DNA from 2 places in the Ruegeria sp. BE1 genome. Region 2 is predicted to be linked to the other one. Evidence: riboswitches for the same ligand, from Rfam matches in the RefSeq annotation. Region 2 holds a riboswitch; the other holds the start of a gene.
What was found. Region 2 has a riboswitch for thiamine pyrophosphate ahead of thiD (bifunctional hydroxymethylpyrimidine kinase/phosphomethylpyrimidine kinase). Riboswitches for the same ligand answer to the same signal wherever they lie in the genome.
Positions count from the first base shown of each region.

Region 1: another riboswitch for thiamine pyrophosphate. It lies ahead of thiB (thiamine ABC transporter substrate binding subunit); the one in region 2 lies ahead of thiD (bifunctional hydroxymethylpyrimidine kinase/phosphomethylpyrimidine kinase).

Region 1 covers NZ_JBQFTY010000004.1:401,046-411,034, reverse strand. The annotation lists gene ACR0J5_RS14755 (hydroxymethylglutaryl-CoA synthase) at 1-1,040, opposite strand, end outside; gene fni (type 2 isopentenyl-diphosphate Delta-isomerase) at 1,034-2,104, opposite strand; gene ACR0J5_RS14745 (hydroxymethylglutaryl-CoA reductase) at 2,101-3,135, opposite strand; gene speB (agmatinase) at 3,482-4,447, shown strand; gene ACR0J5_RS14735 (thiamine ABC transporter ATP-binding protein) at 4,451-5,143, opposite strand; gene ACR0J5_RS14730 (thiamine/thiamine pyrophosphate ABC transporter permease ThiP) at 5,130-6,677, opposite strand; gene thiB (thiamine ABC transporter substrate binding subunit) at 6,653-7,633, opposite strand; TPP riboswitch at 7,666-7,770, opposite strand; gene ACR0J5_RS14720 (YbcC family protein) at 7,817-9,989, opposite strand, start outside.
Region 2 covers NZ_JBQFTY010000003.1:80,066-90,054, reverse strand. The annotation lists gene ACR0J5_RS10530 (ABC transporter ATP-binding protein) at 1-595, opposite strand, end outside; gene tenA (thiaminase II) at 592-1,266, opposite strand; gene ACR0J5_RS10520 (ABC transporter substrate-binding protein) at 1,263-2,198, opposite strand; gene ACR0J5_RS10515 (ThiF family adenylyltransferase) at 2,219-3,181, opposite strand; gene ACR0J5_RS10510 (thiamine phosphate synthase) at 3,178-3,774, opposite strand; gene ACR0J5_RS10505 (thiazole synthase) at 3,771-4,535, opposite strand; gene thiS (sulfur carrier protein ThiS) at 4,538-4,732, opposite strand; gene ACR0J5_RS10495 (FAD-dependent oxidoreductase) at 4,716-5,693, opposite strand; gene thiD (bifunctional hydroxymethylpyrimidine kinase/phosphomethylpyrimidine kinase) at 5,690-6,493, opposite strand; TPP riboswitch at 6,538-6,644, opposite strand; gene dnaJ (molecular chaperone DnaJ) at 6,815-7,966, opposite strand; gene dnaK (molecular chaperone DnaK) at 8,041-9,948, opposite strand.

The DNA.
Region 1 (9,989 bases), on a different contig from region 2:
ACATAATCGTCATAAGAAACCGGGTCACGTTCATCCAGGTTTTTTCTGTGCGACGCGTCAAACAGGTAATCGCGATACCCCGCGGATACCGTGGCATCAAAGAATTCACCTGTTGCGCCGGACCCGTAGGAAAACAGCCCCAGCGTCTTACCGGTCAGGTCCTGTTCCGCATTCTCCAGCGTCGACAGGATCGCCAGATAGACCGAAGCCGTATAGCTGTTGCCAACCTGACGGTTATACAGCATCCCCGGCAAGGCGGTCGCCATATCCACGGTGGCACCGGCCTCTTTCGCCAGATGGCGATGGGCTTTTTCGCCCATGCGCGTGAACGGAAGATGATAGCAGAAATGCGCGAAATCGTCGTAGCTTTGACCGCCATTGGCCTGATAATCCCGCCACGATTCCACCAGCGCGTTCAGATAGCGCAGCGCCGAGTATTTGCCGTCCACCAGCGGGGTGCGGCGGTGGTTCGGACGCCAGAAATCCATGATATCTTCGGAAAACAGGCCCGAGACCGAGCCGATTTCCAGCAGCTTGGGATCGGCCGTCACCAGCATCGCCACCGCAGCCGCGCCCTGCGTCGCCTCGCCCGAGCTGTCCAGATCATAGCGCGCGATGTCCGACGCAATGACCAGAACCTTGCGGTCAGGTTTGCGCGCCACATGGGCGCAGGCCATCTGCAACGCCGCCGTGGCGGAATAACACGCCTGTTTCAGCTCAACATTGCGCACATTGGCTGGCAGGCCCAGCAGACCCTGCAGGAAAATCCCCGCAGATTTCGACTGATCAATCCCGGTTTCAGTGGCGAACATGATCGTGTCGATCCCGTCGGTCCCGAACCGGTCAATGATGGGCCGCGCCGCCTCAGCCGCAAGCGTGACCACGTCCTCGTCATGGCCGGGCATGGCGATCTTTTCCTGCCCGATCCCGCGCGAGAACTTCTCGGGGTCGATACCGTGGTGCTGAGCCAGCGTATCCAGCGCGATATAGCGATGAGGCGTGAAAAAGCTCATCGCGCTTATACCAGTTGAAACTACCAAAATTTTGTCCTTGATCGGATCAGTGATGAATTGCCCTTGAGCTGAGATATATCTGCGCAGCTCAAAAGGAACATCGCCGTCTGGAATTCGCGACGTAACGCTTCAATTTTTCGTATGACGCGCGCGCTGGATTCCTGTGCAGCGGTCAGAAAGGGGGCAGCCAGACCGCAAACATCCGCGCCAAGAATGATAGACTTTGCCATATCCAAACCGTCTCTGATACCGCCGCTGGCGATGAGTGTTGTTGGATCGGTCTTTTTGCTCAAGACGTCCCGAGTTTCAAGCAGGCTTTCTACTGTTGTCAGGCCCCAGTCCTGAAAGACCAGCCCCAGATCGTCATCGTCATCCGCCCGGCGGTGGTATTCGATCCGGCTCCAGGATGTGCCGCCGCGCCCGGCCACATCGAAATGACGCACGCCGGCCTGATAGCACAGATCGACATCCCGGCCCGACAGACCCGCACCCACCTCTTTGACCAGAACGGGCACCGGCATTGCGGGGATCAGTTCGGCGATCCGCCCGGTCAGGTTGGAAAAGTCGCGGTCGCCTTCGACCTGAACCGCCTCTTGCAGCGGGTTGAGGTGCAGGTACAGCCCATCCGCACCCAACGTTTCAACCGCCTCAGCGCAGTGATCTGCACCCAGCCCCGCGTTCAGCTGCACCGCGCCTATATTGCCGATCAGCGGAATGGTAGGCGCCACTTCGCGCAGCTGAAAGCTGGTTTTTGCCTCTGAATCCGTGAACATGACCCGTTGCGAGCCCACCGACATCGCCACACCCGTGGCCTCGGCCGCTTCGGCAAGATTGCGGTTGATGCGCGCGATCTCGGCCCCCTTGCCGCCTGTCATCGACGAGATCAGCAGCGGAAAGCTCAGCTCTTTGCCCAGAAACCGGGTGCGTGTGTCCACTTTGTCCAGATCCAGCTCGGGCAGCGCCCGATGGGTCAATGAGATCAAATCAAAACCACTGCGCTGGCGTTCGACAGCAGGGTCTTCGATGATGGCCCGCAGATGATCCAGCTTGCGCCCGGCAACGCTGCGGTCCGGCGACGAGGGGCCGGTCATCGTTCCAGTTCCATATGGGTGCGCACCAGTTCGCCCGGGTTGGTCTGCGCCGCCAGCAGAGACAATTCGCCACACAGCACCGTCCCGGCACATAATGCCGCCAGCCTGCGGGCATTGTCGCCTTCGTCCCGGTCGTCCTTGCAGCCCATCTGCTGCAGATTATCCTCGACCTGATCATTGCCCTTGCCCGCACCGACCGAGCCGACAATCAGGTTCGGCAGGGTGCACGAGAAATACAGATCCTCGCCCCGCGCCTCGCAATGCACGATACCCTGGCTGCCTTCGATGATATTGGCCGCGTCCTGTCCGGTGGCCAGATAGAAGGCCAGCAGCATATTGGCGAAATGGGCATTGGCGCTGCGCAGCGATCCGGCCAAATTGCCGCCAACAAAGTTCTTCTCGATGTTCAGCGTCACCATCTGTTCCGGCGTTGTGCGCAGCATGCGCCGCAACAGACGGCCCGGAATCTCGATCTCGGCAATCACGTATTTGCCACGCCCCAGCAGCCCGTTCACCGCCGAGGTTTTCTTGTCCGTGCAGAAATTGCCCGAGATCGACGCATAGGACAGCTCGGGGTTGTCCGCCAGAACCCAGTTCAGCACCGCCTCGGCCGCCTTGGTCACCATATTGTGACCCGAGGCATCCCCGGTGGAACACTCGATCCGGATATACAGCAGGTTGCCGGCGATCTGGCGATTCAGTTTGATCAGACGGGCAAAGCGGCTGGTTGAGGCGACGATTTGCGCGACTGTCTCAGTCTGCGTCTCGATCCGCTGCCAGGCGCGATGGGCCGAGGCCGCATCCTGCCCGCGCACGGCGATCGAACGCGTCATGCGTTCATCCACCAGTGTGACCTGAATCCCTCCGGCGTGGCGCGACACGCCTGCCCCGCGCGCCGTCGAAGGCCAAAGCGGCGTCTCATAAGTGGCCAGAGGCACCGAGACCTCACCGGAAACCAGATCCCCCTTGAACAGAATAGGCCCAACCCATTGGGTTGGAATCGGGGTCACGAACGAAGACTTGGTGCGCACCTGGCTTCCCTTTTTGTCGTATCTTTCATCACAAACGGTCCGACCCGATGCAGGGCATCGTCAGACGTGACCGCTTATGTCAGACTGCGAAACGCAATCATAGTGGCCGTGGCAGTAATCCCAACCGCTAAAATGCGCCAATGTCAGCGACATAATATCATCATGGCCCAGACGCAGCCGAACCAGGGCGGGGCGGTCGGGGAATCAGGGGGCCTGGTGGGTATTGCCCCGCGCTGACACGCTGCAATGCGCAAAATTTGGATTTTCCCTGACGGGGTTTCTGTGATTGTCTCGGCCCGACTCTTGCCCCAACGGCACAACAAACCCGCACAAAACAGGAGAGCACATGTCAGATCACGGATATGAATCGGGGCGTTTGAACCTGCCCTTTGTCGGCATCGCCACGTTTGGCAAAAAACCTTACGTGGCCGACTGGGATCAGATTGACGCCGACGTAGCCATCCTAGGCGCGCCGTTTGATTTCGGATGCCAGTATCGCTCGGGCGCGCGGTTCGGGCCACGGGCGGTGCGCGAGGCATCGACCCTATTCAGCTTTGGCCACGCCGGGGCCTATGATCATGAGGATGACGCCACCTATCTGGGCGGCGATGTGCGGATCGTCGATCTGGGCGATGCCGATATCATTCACACCAAGACCCGCGAAAGCCATGCCAATATCGAATACGGGGTGAAGAAAATCCTCGATGCGGGGGCTCTGCCCGTGACCATCGGCGGCGATCACTCGGTCAATATCCCCTGCATCCGCGCCTTTGCTGACGATTGCGACAAGAACGGTCCGATCCACGTGGTGCAGATCGACGCGCATCTGGATTTCGTCGATGAACGCCACGGCGTGACCGAGGGGCACGGCAACCCGATGCGGCGCGCGATTGAACAGGATTACGTTTCGGGCATGACGCAGCTGGGCATCCGCAACGTGTCCTCAACCGCGAAAGAGGGGTATGACGACGCCCGCGCCCGCGGCTCGGATATTCTGTCGGTGCGGCAGGTGCGCAAACTGGGCACAGACGGCGTGCTGGACCGCATCCCGCAGGGCGCGCGGTACTATGTCACCATCGATATTGATGCCTTTTGTCCCTCAATCGCGCCGGGCACCGGCACGCCCAGCCATGGCGGGTTTCTGTACTATGACGTGCTGGAAATCCTGCAGGGGCTGGCCAAGCGCGGCGACGTGGTGGGCATTGATCTGGTCGAGGTCGCCCCGGCCTACGACCAGACCGAAAGCACGCAGATTCTGGCGGCACAGCTTTTGCTGAACTTTCTGGGTTTCATCTTTCACCACCGCCGCTAGCGGTCAGCCCAGATAGGCGCGCAGGCTGGGCGGCGGGTTGTCAAACAGCTGCGCGGTCGGGGCTGGCGCATGGGCGCAGCCCTCGGCCACCAATACCGTCTGATCGGCAATGCGGCGTGCGTCCTGCGGATCATGACTGACCATCAACAGGGTCGTGCCCGTCTCGGCCAGCAGTCGGGCAACAAGGTCCAGCATCTCGGTCTTCAGCGCGGGCCCCAGCGCCGCAAAGGGTTCGTCCAGCAACAGCATGTTTCGGCGCTGCACCAATACCCGCGCCAGCGCGACGCGGCTTTGCTGCCCACCGGATAATTCCGCCGGTTTCCGCTCGCCATAATCGGGCAGGCCGACGCGGGTCAGAGCCGTCTGAACCTGCGCGTTTTCCGCCTCTGACAGCCGCCCATTGGGGCGCAGCCCAAGGGCCACGTTCTGCTCAACTGTCAGATGCGGAAACAGATTGCCATCCTGAAACAGCATCGCCAAAGGACGCTTGCCCGGCGCAAGGTCGGAAATCCGCACCCCATCCCATAGGATTTGCCCGTCTGAGAGGTCGCGAAACCCGGCAATCGCCTCAAGCAGTGTGGATTTTCCGGCCCCCGAAGGGCCGACAATCGCCACGCTGGCCCCGGCGGGAACCGAGAAATCGGCCTGCAGCGCAAAGCCGCCATTCTGCACACTGCAGCGCTCAAGTTTCAGCATGCGCCCGTCCCCCTCGGTCCAAAAGCCAGAATGCGCCCATCGACAGTATCAGCAACAACAGCGCCGCACCCGCCGCCGCCTGCATCTGATAGGCGCCCATCAAGCGGTAAATCTGCAAGGGCAGCGTGGCAATCTGCGGGTCGGCAAACAGGGCGATCACCCCAAGATCCCCCATCGACAGCGCTGCCGCCAGCCCTGCCGCAAACCGGATTTGCGGTCGCATCCGGGGCAGAAGAACGCGGGTGAAAAACACCCATTTACCCATATCGAGAGACAGCGCCAGCCGCCCGTGGCGGTCAACCACATCCCGCGCGGCAGGCACCAGAATGCGCAGGGCAAAGGGCAAAGCCATCACCGCATTCACCAACGCCGTCACCGGCAGTGCCAGCGTCGTGGGGTTCGCCACCGGGCGGATCAGGATGAACAGCCCGGTGCCAATCACCAAAGGTGAGGCCGCCAGCCCCAGAATGCCGCTCAGCTCAACAATGCCATGACGCCCGGTCGCCACCGCCATCGCCATGGGCAGGGCCAGCATCAGCAGCACCATCGTGCTGGCCGCCGCCACCAGAACCGAGATCACCGCCGCGCGAAACACCAGCGCCGGCATCTCGAACACCCCGGCAATGCCCGAGATCGCCACCGCCGCCAGTGGCAACAGCAGGAACCCCGCAGCCGCCACGATCCAGACGGCATCAAGAACCGGCGCGCCACCATCCCAGCGGCGAATGGCCCGGTCCAGCCCGGCCCCGAATCCGTCGCCGCGTGAGAATTTCAGCGCCGCCAGCGCGGCAGCGGCGGTCAGGGCCAGTTGCAATCCCGACAACAACGCCGCGCGGCCCAGATCGAAATCATAGGTAAACGCCTGATAGATCGCCAGTTCCAGCGTCGTGGCGCGCGGCCCGCCGCCCAATGTCAGAGCGACGGCAAAACTGGTCAGGCATATCGCAAAGATCACCGCCAAGACACCCGGCAGAATGCGGCGCAGCATCGGCCATTCGATCAGACGGAACATGGCCCAGCCGTCACAGCCCAGCTGCGCAGCCAGCCGAAACCGTTCCGCCGGAACCTCTTGCCACGCCTGCAGGATCAGCCGCGTGGCCAGCGGCAGGTTGAAAAACACATGGGCCAGCACCACCCCGTGCAGCCCATAGATGCGGATCGGCGGCAGGCCAAAGACGCCCAACAGCTCGGAAATCCAGCCCGCCCGGCCAAAGACCTGCAACAGCCCGAGAATGGCGACAATGACCGGCAGAATGAAAGGCGCGCCCAACAGCGCGATCAACACCCGCCGCCCGGCAAACCGCCGCCGGGCCAGGGCGCGCGCCACCGGAATGGCCAGCGCGGCGCTGAACAGCGCGGACAGAACCGCCTGAACCAAGGTGAACCGCAACGCGGCCCAGTCCGAGGGTCCGAACCCGCCCGCCGCCTCGGCGCGCAGGCCCACGGCGGCCAATGTCCCAAGGATCAGCGCGGCCACCAAAGCCGCCGCGCCAATGCCCGGCCATGGGCTTACTGGCTGAGCGCGCTCAGCCATTCCGCCAGCGCCTGATCCCGCACCGCGGCGGCCTCATCCGGGGTGAACAGCAGCGATTTCTCGGGCACGATCAGGGTGTCGAACCCTTCGGGCAGCCCGTCAGCCGGGGTCACGGCCGGATACATCCAGTTGGTCGTGGGAATGATCTGCTGGAATGCGTCCGAGACCATGAAGTTCAGGAACTGATCGGCCAGTTCCGGCTGATCGCTGTTGGCCAGTTTCGCCGCCACTTCGACCTGCATGTAATGGCCTTCGTCAAAGGCCGCTGCCGCCTTGCTGGCATCTTCCTCAGCGATCAGATGATAGGCGGGTGAGGTGGTATAGCTGAGGACCATGTCGGCCTCACCCTCAAGGAACAGGCCATACGCTTCGGACCAGCCTTTGGTCACGGTGACGATATTGTCAGCCAGACCTTCCCACATGTCCTCGGCCTCATCGCCATAGGCGGCATGCACCCACAGCAATAACCCCAGACCGGGGGTGGATGAACGCGGGTCCTGAATGATGATCTTGGTGTCGCTCTTGGCCAGTTCCGCGAAATTCGCAGGGGCCGCCGCATCCGCGTTGTGGACAAATGCGAAATAGCCCCAGTCATAGGGGGCGAAAACCTCATCGGTCCATTCGATCGGCAGGTCATACTCGGCGCTGACCCCGCTGGGCGCAAACAGGCCGGTGTCCTTGGCGGCGTTGATCAGGTTGGTGTCCAGACCCAGCACCACATCCGCGTCCGAGGTTTCACCCTCAAGCCGGATGCGCGACAGCAGGGCGGCGCCGTCCTCAACGCCCACAAGGTTCAGCGTACAGTCGCAGATCGCCTCAAACGCCTCTTTGACCTGCGGGCCCGGGCCCCAGTCCGAGACAAAGCTGTCATAGGTATACACGGTCAGCTGAGGTTTATCGGCGGCCACCGCCGTAGTCGCGCTCAGAAGTCCCGCAGCAATCATCAGATGTTTCATGTCATCCTCCATTGCGGCGAGAGGGCAAGGATGGATGGATCCGACACCTTTCCCTCCGCCGGTTCTAGCCGGTTCAGGTTCAACGGGTTCGCCACTGGCATCTCAGCGTGATTTCGCACGCACCCCGAGGTGAGGGTGTGACTAGGCGGGAATGGGTCGGATTACAACCCTTTCCCCCTGTCCCTACTCTGCCGCGATGGCCTGATCGGATGTGGTGGCCATCGGGGTCCAGTTCAGATCGCCGGTATAGCGCCAGGCCAGTTTGCCCTGCTCATCCATCGCAATCAGATGCAGCCAGCCATTGTCAAACAACGCCCGCACCTGCGGATGACGGCTCAGGATGTCCGACATCGCCTCGCGCGGGGCTTCGATCACCACCGACAGACGCAGCGGATCATGCTGATAGCCCTCGCCATCATGGATCGACTGCCACGGCAAGCCCGGACGGGGCGCGCCGTTGTTGCCCTCGAGCACGCCGATGCCACCGACCACATTGTGCAGCAGCTTGTTGCCGCCGCCAAACAGGCGCGGGGCCACGGTCGAGCCATAATATTGCAGGCTGATCCAGCTGACGACCACCACGGGCGCGGTCATGATCAGCTCCAGCACGCCAAACCCATCATCCTTGCGCCAGTCATAGTTGTGCAGGAACGCCTGCCCCGCCAGATCGGCCCCATCCGTGCGGTGGCGCGGGGCTGCGATAAAGGCGCGGCACCCGGCCAGACCCCATTCGGGGCGGGTTTCGGCCCAGTCCTGCGCCCGGCGCTGAATATCGGAGGCCTTGTCAGCCCTCGGCAGACGCGCGGCGCGTTCGGCCCGCGCAAGCTGCCCAGCAGCCTCCAGCCAGGATTTCAACCGCGCCAGATCACCCGACCCCTTGCCTGCCAGCAAATCCTGCTCATACAGGTGCACCCGGTCGGTCGTGGTGTAATGCATTGCGGCAACAAAGACCGTGTCTTCGGGAATTTTGACCCCCTGTTCGGCCAACCCAGAACGCACTTGCGGGTCGTTCAGCAACCCGGCCAGCAGGCGCGCATTCACGTCACCCGCATGCCCGCCGCAAGCGCCACAATGCAGCGCGCTTTCATGCGGGTTGTTGGTCACATCCGCACCGTGCCCGGCCAGCAATACGATGCGGGCAAAATTGTCGGTCAATGACATCGCCGTCAGCACCGTTTTGGCCATCGTGACCCGCGCGTCCAGATCGATATTGGGGTCCAGCTGCGGTGCGGGATCGACCTTGGCCTTTCCGCCAACACCCAGCGCATCGCGCATCAGCTTGCCCGCATACAATGGCCCCGTCGCCTCGACAAAAGCAAACGAAGACACAGCCGCCAGCTTGAACCGGCCCCAGGCCCGCTTCGCCCGCGCCGTATACCGCCGGGACAGGTCCTTGCCCGCAGACTCCTTGGCCTGAGAACAGACCGAAGGCTGCAACAGAACCGGGCCGTGCAGCTCGGTCACATCCGACCCGGCGGCCTTGTGGGCGCTGGCCAGACCAAAGAACCCGGCAAAACCCAGCGTTTCGATCCCGGTATCCTGCGCCTCAAGCGCGCGGCGGAACACTTCGGACCGCACATCGATGCAGAACGCGGCCTGAACCTGCGCCCGGCCCCCCGACGGGCGTGCCGTGCCCGGCAGCAACCTGTCCGCAAGGGCGCGCTGCTGTGCCCGCTCAGCCGCCTCTTGCAGCACCGCGTCGATGACGAAATCCATATCCGGGGTCACCGGTGACTCATGCGCGGCCATGACCCCGGCCCATTTTTCGCCGATCTGATCCTCGTAGAGGTCCAGCAACGCCTCATCAAACACCATGCGGACGGCCAGCAGCTCGGTCACGGTGTTGTCCGCTTCGCCTTTCAGCTCGGCCTCCCACAGCAGATAGCGCGCGTATTGCGCCCATCCGCCCAGGGTCGTCAGCCAGCGGTGATAGGCGGTGGCCGCGGCATCCGTGCTCAGCCCCAGCCGTTCCGACGACCGGCCAATGGCGCGCCAGTGTGAGCGGTTGGTGCCCGCAACAAACGCCCCAAACCCGCTCAGGCCAAGAATTTCCGGCGTCAGATCGCGCGAGGCAAACTCGCGCCAGGCACTGAACGCGCCGCCCGTGCGGGCCTGCTGCCACAGGGCCTGACCCTGATCGAAATGGCTGGCGGCCCAGATACCGATCCGGTCTTCGATCAGACCGGGCCAGTCGGTGCCAGACACCTCAGCCGCTAATTCAGCCACGGTAGGCAGGGCCACGGGCTGCGGGGCCTCGGCGCCAAGCCCGGTTTTCACATCCTCAAGGCTGGGCGTATTGAACTGCCCAGCAAGGGCTGAGAGCGCATCCAGAATATCGGCCTCGGTGATCTCACCG
Region 2 (9,989 bases):
TGGATTGGCCCAACCGCGCGGCCTCGGCCGGGTCATGGGTCACCAGCAAGACGGTGCGTCCCGCCAGCGCCTCGGCCGCAAGGTCCTGCATGTCAGCGCGTGTTCTGGCATCAAGGGCCGAGAACGGCTCATCCAGCAAAACAATCGGGCGATCCTCCATTAACGTGCGCGCCAAGGCAACGCGCTGGCGTTGGCCGCCTGAAAGCTCGCCGGGTTTCTTGCCCATATGGTCCTGCAACCGCATCCGTTCGATCAGACGGTCCCTGCAGACCAGATCGGGTCTTTCGCCCCGCAGACGTGCGCCCAGAGACACATTCTGCGCCACCGTCGCCCAAGGCAGCAGCAGGTCATCCTGCGCCATGTAAGCGACCCGGTTTGGGACTGGCTGCGCATCACTGGCGACGATCTGCCCGTTGAAGTCTGCGCCCGTCTCCAGCCCGGCAATCAGGCGCAGAACGGTGGTTTTCCCCACACCTGACCCGCCCAGCAGGCACGTCCACTGCCCCGTCGCAAGGGTCAGGGTCAACGGCGCGAACAAAGGTGCGCCGTTGATTGTGGCTGAACCGCTGATGGTCAGGTCAGGCGCTTGCGTCACGGGGTCAGGCCCATCTGCCAGAAATTGACCTCAAGCTCGGTTGCTGTGCGGAAGGTCCGGCATAGACGGTCCCAACGCGTAGAGGCTTCAAATTCAACCCCAATTCGCCGTGTTAGAGCCGAATCTAATAGATCTCCAACCGCCTGACATGCGCCCTGGTAGTCATCACTGGCATAGGTGTTGATCCAGTCGCGATAGGTCTCTGATGTGGCCTCAGAGGCGAGCCGTGCGCCGATCTCACCATAGCCCATGACGCAGGGTGCCAGGGCCGCCAGAAGGTCCAGCAAATCTCCACTATACCCGGCCTCAAGCACGAACCGCGTATAGGCCAGATTTTCGGCCCGTTCTGGGGTTGCGAACAACTCCTCCTGCGAAATCCCGGCCGCTTCGCAAATGCCGATATGCAGCTGCATTTCCTCGGCGACCAATGCGTTCACCATGCCCACAGCCGTCAGCATTTCCGCATGCGTTTCCGATTTCACCACCGCCAGCGCCCAGGCCCGCGAGAAATGGATCAGGAACACGTAATCCTGCCGCAGATAATGCAGGAACGCGGCGCGCGGGAGGGTTCCATCCCCCAACCCTTGGACAAAGGCGTGGCGGGTATAATCCCGCCACGGCCCCTGCGCCGCGTCGCGCATCAGCGCGAAAGCTTTGCCATATCCGCTCATTGCGCGGTCACATCAATGGCGATGTCGCTGACCGGGTTCAGGCTGTCGATCATGCCACTGTCTTTCAGGAATGCCTCGAACCGAGCATAGCGACCGGCATCAAACCCCGCCGGGCGCAGGGCGAAACGGGGCAGCGTGTCGACCCAGGCGCGGGCGTTCAGTTCATCCTGCAACTCGGGAGAGGTGCTGGCAAAAACCTCCCAGCTTTCCTGCGGGTTGTTCACGATGAACTGAGTCGCCTTTTCGGTCGCGGCCAGAAAACGCGCCACTTTGTCGGCGTCCATCGTGTCCGGGTTCGCCACATAGATCAGCTCATCATAGGGCGGCACGCCTTCTTCCTCGATATAGAAGCAGCGGCCCGCGACACCTTCGATATCCATCTGGTTCAGTTCAAAGTTCCGGAAGGCCCCGATCACCGCGTCCACCTGACCGCTCATCAAAGAAGGCGAGAGCGAAAAGTTGACGTTGATCAATTCAATATCATCCAACGCGACGCCATGCGTGTTCAACATGGCCGACAGCACTGCCTCTTCGACACCAGCGACCGAGAAGCCGATCTTTTTGTCCTTAAGGTCGGCCAGTGTTTTGATCGGCCCGTCCTCAAGCACCAGCAGGCAGCTCAGAGGCGTGGCAACCAGCGTGCCAACGCGTTTCAGGGGCAGGCCTTCGTGGATTTTCAGGTGCAGCTGGGGCTGATAGGACACCGCCAAATCCGCCTGACCGGCGGCCACAAGGCGCGGCGGGGCCGACGGATCGGCAGGCGGGATGATTTCAACCTCAAGCCCCTCATCCGCGAAATACCCGTTTTCCTGCGCCACGATGATGGGGCCGTGATCGGGGTTGACGAACCAGTCCAGCAGAACGGTCATCTTATCCTCGGCCCAGGCAGGCGCGGCGGCCAGCAGGGCGATGGCTGTCATCAGTTTCTTCATATCTCGCGGGTCCTTTTCGTTCACGAGGTTGAGGCCGCGACGAGGACAATCTCGCCCGGCCAATCCGGTTGCAATTCTTCTGCCGCGCGCCAGGCCCGCAGGCCAGTGGCGCAGCAAAGTGCTAGCCTTTTATCCTTATTAGGCTCTGTTTTGATGTTTGCAGTAGTCGTGCGCCGCGCGTTGGGATGGATCGGTTCAGGCGCTTCCTCTGCGCTGCGGAGTTCGACGATCACATCGTCCGCGCGCAATTGGTTAGCAGACAGGAATGAGAAATGCCGTGCAGGCTCCGGGGCGCCATCAAAACGAAACGTGGTGCTGCGAAAGGTCCGCGCGTCAAACTGCACCATCTGACCCAAGGGCGAGGGTTGCAGGCCAAGGATCAAGTTCAGCACCATCTGCGCCTGCATCGCACCCATGATCCCGACAACCGGGCCAAGCACACCGGCCGTTGCGCAACTGGCACCGCTGTCCGGCGCGTCGGGGAACACAGCCCGCAATGACGGAGCCCCACCGCAGAACCCGCCCACATAGCCGGTCAGCCCCAGCACCGAGGCGCTAATCAAAGGTTTGCCAAGGGCAAGGCAGGTGTCAGACAGAGTATAGCTTGCCGCATAGCTGTCGGCGCAATCCAGAACTAGATCGACTTGCTGAACAAATTCAGTGACATTCGCACTAGTTAGAGCCTGTTCTTCGGCAACAATATCGCACTCATCGTTCAACGCGCGGCAACGTTCAGCCGCGACCACGGCCTTTGGGCGGCCACAGTCAGACGGCGTGAACAACGTCTGCCGGTGCAGGTTTGACAGGGCGATCTCATCCCGGTCCATGATCGTCAGATGCCCGATCCCAGCCCCGGCCAGCAACGGCAGGACCGGGGCGGCCAATCCGCCCGCGCCCACCACCAGTACACGTGCGGCGGACAGGCGACCCTGCCCGTCTGCACCCAGTTCGGGCAGGATCGTCTGGCGGGCATAACGGCTCATCGCGTGACCTCAATCCATTCGCGCACACGGGATTCGGGGTCCGCGTTCAGCGTGATGTCAGTCACGACCGAGACGATATCCGCGCCCGCCTGCAACACACCCGGCGCGCGCTCAACGCTCATGCCGCCGATCCCGACCAAGGGGATGTCGCCCACGCGCGCCTTCCATTCGGTGACGCGGGGCAGGCCCTGCTGCTCCCACTTCATCTTTTTCAGAATGGTCGGATAGACCGGACCCAGCGCCACATAGTCGGGGTCCATGGCCAGTACCCGTTCCAGTTCGTCGTCATCATGGGTTGAGACGCCCAGTTTCAGCCCGGCCTTGCGGATCGCGTTCAGATCGGCCTCATCCAAATCTTCTTGCCCCAGATGAATCCAGTCGCATCCGGCCTCAATGGCGGCCTGCCAGTAGTCATTGACCACCAGAACTGCACCATGCTGGCGGCACAGATCACGCGACAAAGCAATCTGTTCGCGCACCACCGCGTCAGGCTGATCCTTGATCCGCAACTGCACCAGCTTGACCCCAAGGGGCAGCATCCGCCGCAACCAGTCGGAATGATCGAAGATCGGGTAGAACCGATCCAATCTCATGACAAAAACGCCTTTCCGATCACGGGGGTCGAGGGCTCGGCCATATCGCGCGCCTCAATCGGGTCGGCCTGATGCGCCAGTTGCCCGGCAAGGGTCGCCTGCATCATGGCCCGCGCCATGGCCACAGGATCACCCGCCCGCGCGACAGCCGTGTTCAGCAGAACGGCGTCATAGCCCAGCTCCATCGCGTGCGCGGCATGGCTGGGCAGACCAATGCCCGCGTCAATCACCAACGGCACATCAGGAAATTCTGCCCGCATGGCGCGCAAAGCGTATTCGTTGTTCAACCCCCGCCCCGAGCCAATCGGCGCGCCCCAGGGCATCAGCACCTCACACCCAGCCGCCAGCAGACGTTCGCCCACGATCAGATCGTCGGTGGTGTAGGGAAAAACCTCAAACCCGTCCTCGGTCAGAATGCGTGCGGCCTCGACCAGTTGGAACACATCCGGTTGCAGACTGTCCGTGTGGCCGATCAACTCCAGCTTGATCCACTTTGTGTCGAACACTTCTCGCGCCATATGGGCGGTGGTCACGGCCTCTTTGACCGTATGGCACCCGGCGGTGTTCGGCAGAACCAACACGCCCAGATCGCGGATCATCTGCCAGAATGTCTGCCCCGCCCCGGATTCGCGGCGCAGTGAGACGGTGGCCACACCCGCGCCGCTATCGCGAAACGCCTGTTCCAGAATGGCAGGGCTGGGATATTGCGCCGTGCCCAGCATCAGCGGGTTAGGCAATTCGGTGCCGTAAAACTGTTTCATCCTCAGCCCCCCTGCATCGGCGCAAGGATTTCGACCCGGTCGCCATCTGCCAATCTGTGGGCAATACGCAGGCTCGACGGTACGAATTCTTCGTTCACCGCCGTTGCGACCCGCCCCGAGACTCCGCGTTCCACCAGCAGTTCCGCTAATGTTAGAGCCTGAATTTCCTGGGGTTCACCATTAAGCACGATCTTCATCGACCATCTCCGAATGTTTGTTGTCCAGCGCCAGATCCGCCACACCCTGCGCCAGCGCCGGGGCCAGCAGATACCCGTGGCGGTACAGGCCATTGGCATAGATCGTGCGCCCCAGCCGCCGAATACGCGGCAGGTTGTCGGGAAAGGTCGGGCGCAGATCGACGCCGATCTCCAGCACCTCGGCCTCTCCGAATGCGGGGTTGAGCGCATAGGCCGCGCTGAGCAATTCCAGCATCGACCGCGCAGTGATGCGGCTGCTGTCCTCACTTTCGATCATCGTGGCGCCCAGCATGTAGATGCCCTCGCCTCGTGGCACGATGTACAGCGGCATCCTGGGGTGGAGCAGACGTACAGGCCGGGTCAGAGAGACATCGGGGCAGCGGATCACAAGCATCTCACCCTTCACGCCGCGCAGATCGTGCAGCACCTCGCGCGCGTGCAGCCCACGACAATCAATCGCGTTTTCCAGCCGCGCCGGGGCGAGCTTGCGATGAAATTCGACACCGTGGTTCAGCAGGTGAGCGTACAGGTCCCGCAACGCCTGACGCGGGTCGAGATGCGCCTCATCTGCGAAATACAGCGCCTTGGTGAAGCCATGCAAATCAGGCTCTAACTGGGCTATTTCGTGGGATTCAACCTCGCCAAACCCCTCGGTCCGGCGCCCAAAACGGCGCAGGTCGGGTAAGTCACGCGGGTTGGCCACAACCAGTGTTCCGCGCCGCTGAACCGAAGTGTGCCTTGCCCACCACTCCAACGCGGTCTGCCCTAGACGCAAAACAGGCTCCTCGGCGCTTTCGAACTCACACCACGGGGCCAGCATGCCCCCGGCCCACCACGAGCACCCATGCGGACCCGGCGGGCCAGCAGGATCAAAGACCTGTACCTTCGCGCCCCGAGACACCAGCTCGGTCGCGACGGCCAGACCTGCGACGCCCGCGCCTAAGACCGACCAGACCGTCACGCAGGCCAAACCTGATGAAAGTGATGAACCGGCCCGTGACCATTGCCAATCTTCAACTCATCCGCCCGGGCGATCGCCCCCTGCAGATAGCGATGCGCCTGACCAACGGCGTCAACCAACCCAAGCCCCTGCGCCAGTCCTGCCGCAATAGACGAGGACAACGTGCAGCCCGTGCCGTGGGTGTTTCGCGTTGCGCGCCGGGGGGCCGTGAATTCAGCGACCAGCCCTGTGGGCTCGATCAACAGGTCATAGCAAATCTCGCCACGCCCATGGCCGCCTTTCATCAACACCGAACCCGCCCCCAAGGCGCACAGGGCCAGGCCCTGATCAATCATCTGTTCGGGTGTTTCCGCGACACGGCAGTCCAACAGGCAGGCGGCCTCGGGGAGATTGGGGGTCAACACGGCGGCCCGAGGCAGCAGGACATCCCGCAATGTCTGAACCGCTTCCTGCGCCAGTAAGGCGTCGCCCGACTTGGCGATCATCACCGGGTCCAACACGACAGGCCCTTCAAACCCGGCAATCGCATCCGCAACCGTTTGGATAATTTCAGGCGTTGCCAGCATACCGATCTTGATCGCGTTCACGTTCAGATCGGTCAGAACCGCATCGATCTGGGCCGTGACCACATCAAGCGGTATCCCATGCACCGCCGTCACAGCCTGCGTGTTTTGCGCGGTTACGGCGGTGATCACGCTGGCACCATAGACACCCAGGGCAGACATCGCCTTGAGGTCCGCCTGTATCCCGGCCCCGCCGCCACTGTCCGAGCCCGCAATAGTCAGGGCAATATGCGCCATATCGTTGCTCCATCATCAATGGGCAACGCAGCATGGAAAACGTCTGTTCGCGCTAGACCGTTCCCTACGCCGGTATTGCCCGGATCAGGTTCGATGGGTTAGCGCATTCACGCCTCTCAGCCCTTTGATCAAGGCACCCCAACGGTTGGGCGGACCATCTCAGGCGCAGTGAAAATATTCAAGGGGATTTTGCGAGGCTCTGCCTCGCGCTCCGGGATATTTTCAGCCAGATGAAGTGCGGATCCCCTGTTTCATCTGGCTATAAATATCCCGGGGGAGTCGCCCGCAGGGCGGCGGGGGCAGAGCCCCCTACCCGGCGTCTCAGCCCTTCATACCGTCCCAAAAGGATTTGACGGATGAGAAAAAGCTTTTGGATTCCGGGTGGTTATCTTCGCCCAGATCATCAAACTCTTTCAACAGTTCTTTCTGACGGCTGGTCAGGTTCACCGGCGTTTCGACGGCCAGTTCGATGAACATGTCGCCAATGCCACCGCCGCGCAGCGCAGGCATACCTTTGCCGCGCAGGCGCATCTGGCGACCTGACTGGCTGCCGGCCGGGATTTGCACGCGGCCGCGACCGCCGTCGATGGTCGGAACCTCGATCGAACCGCCCAATGCTGCTTTGGCCATGCTGACCGGCACGCGGCAGTAAAGGTTCACGCTGTCGCGTTCGAACAGTTTGTGATCCGAGACTTCCACAAAGATATAGAGATCACCCGGAGGGCCACCGCGCATTCCGGCCTCACCCTCACCCGCCAAGCGAATGCGGGTTCCGGTTTCGACACCGGCGGGAATGTTTACGGACAGGGCGCGTTCTTTTTCCACGCGGCCCGCACCGTTGCAGGATTTACAGGGGTTCTTGATGATCTGACCCAGGCCGGAACAGGTCGGGCAGGTGCGCTCAACCGTAAAGAATCCCTGCTGCGCGCGGACCTTGCCCATACCGGAACAAGTCGGACAAGTAACAGGCTCAACGCCGCCTTCGGCACCCGTGCCATCACAGGCCGAACAGGCCACGGCGGCAGGTACGCTGATGGTTTTCTGCAGGCCCGAGAACGCCTCTTCCAGCGTCACACGCAGGTTATAGCGCAGGTCCGAGCCACGCGCGGCGCGACGTCCGCCACCGGCACCGCCGCGTTGACCACCCATGAAATCGCCGAACAGATCGTCAAACACGTCCGAAAAGGCGCTTGAGAAATCACCCTGGCCAAATCCAGCGCCGGGACGGCCACCGCCGCCCATGCCATTTTCGAACGCAGCATGGCCAAAGCGGTCATAGGCCGCCTTTTTGTCCGCATCGCGCAGCACATCATAGGCCTCATTGGCCTCTTTGAACTGCGCCTCGGCATCCGGGTTGTCCTTGTTGCGGTCAGGATGCAACTCTTTGGCTTTCTTGCGAAAACCCTTTTTGATCTCGTCCGCTGATGCGCCCTTGGATACGCCGAGCACATCATAGTAGTCGCGTTTTGACATCAGTGTTTCCTTCTGCCTCAACGTAATCGGGCCGGCCCGGCGAGCGGACCGGCCCAAATTGGCCCGGTTACCCGTTAGTTACGTTTGTCGTCGTCCAGATCTTCGAATTCGGCGTCGACAATGTCATCATCGCCCGGCGCGGCATCTGCTGCGGCCGGTTCGTCATCCGCCTCTTCGGACTGCGACTTGTAGATCGCCTCGCCCAGCTTCATCGCGGCCTCAGTCACGTTCTGGATGCCCGACTTGATCTTGTCGGCATTCTCGGTTTCCAGCTCATCCTTCAGCGCGGCAATGGCCAGCTCGATCGCTTCGATGGTGGTCGGATCGACCTTGTCGGCATGCTCTTCCATCGACTTCTCGGTCGAGTGGATGAGGCTTTCGGCCTGGTTCTTGGCATCCACCAGCTCGCGGCGTTCCTTGTCTGCCTCGGCGTTTTCCTCGGCGTCCTTGACCATCTTGTCGATATCTTCGTCCGACAGACCGCCCGATGCCTGGATGGTGATCTTCTGCTCTTTGCCGGTGCCTTTGTCCTTGGCCGAAACCGAGACAATGCCGTTGGCGTCGATGTCAAAAGTCACCTCGATCTGAGGCATGCCGCGCGGTGCGGGCGGGATGTCTTCGAGGTTGAACTGACCCAGGATCTTGTTGTCCGCGGCCATTTCACGCTCACCCTGGAACACCCGGATGGTCACGGCGTTCTGGTTATCCTCGGCGGTCGAGAAGACCTGAGACTTTTTGGTCGGGATGGTGGTGTTGCGGTCGATCAGGCGGGTGAACACGCCACCCAGCGTTTCGATCCCCAGCGACAGCGGGGTCACGTCCAGCAGAACAACGTCTTTGACGTCGCCTTGCAGAACGCCGGCCTGAATGGCGGCGCCCATGGCAACCACTTCGTCCGGGTTCACGCCTTTGTGGGGCTCTTTACCGAAGAATTTGGTGACCTCTTCGATCACTTTCGGCATCCGGGTCATACCACCAACCAGAACAACCTCGTCCACGTCGCTGGCCGACAGACCCGCGTCTTTCAGAGCAGCCGCACAGGGCTTCATCGACTTCTTGATCAGGTCCGAGACCAGCGATTCCAGCTTGGCACGGGTCAGTTTCATGACCATGTGCAGCGGCTGACCGTTCGAGCCCATCGAGATGAACGGCTGGTTGATTTCGGTCTGCGAGGTCGAGGACAGCTCGATCTTGGCTTTTTCAGCAGCTTCTTTCAGACGCTGCAGGGCCATCTTGTCCGCAGACAGATCGACACCGTGTTCTTTTTTGAACTCATCCGCCAGATAGTTGACGATGCGCATGTCAAAGTCTTCACCACCCAGGAAGGTGTCGCCGTTGGTCGATTTGACCTCGAACAAACCGTCGTCGATTTCCAGAATGGTCACGTCGAAAGTACCGCCACCAAGGTCATAAACCGCGATGGTTTGGGTTTCTTCTTTGTCCAGACCATAGGCCAGAGCCGCCGCTGTCGGTTCGTTGATGATCCGCAGCACTTCGAGACCGGCGATTTTACCGGCGTCTTTGGTGGCCTGACGCTGTGCGTCGTTGAAATAGGCCGGAACCGTGATGACGGCCTGCGTGACTTCCTCACCCAGATAGCTCTCGGCGGTTTCCTTCATCTTGCCCAGAGTGAAGGCCGAGATCTGGCTTGGGGAGTACTTGTCGCCACGGGCCTGAACCCATGCGTCGCCATTGCCGCCATCGACGATGGCATACGGCACCATTTTCTTGTCTTTTTCGACTTCGGCATCATCCACACGACGACCGATCAGGCGCTTGACGCCGAAAATCGTGTTGTCGGGGTTGGTGACCGCCTGACGCTTTGCAGGCTGACCGACCAGACGCTCATCTTCGGTGAAGGCGACGATCGAGGGCGTGGTCCGCGCCCCTTCGGCATTTTCGATGACCTTCGGCTGCGAGCCGTCCATGATGGCCACGCACGAGTTGGTGGTCCCGAGATCAATCCCGATTACTTTTCCCATATGTTCAATCCCTTTCTCTTCAAGGCGATGTCCGAGGTCCG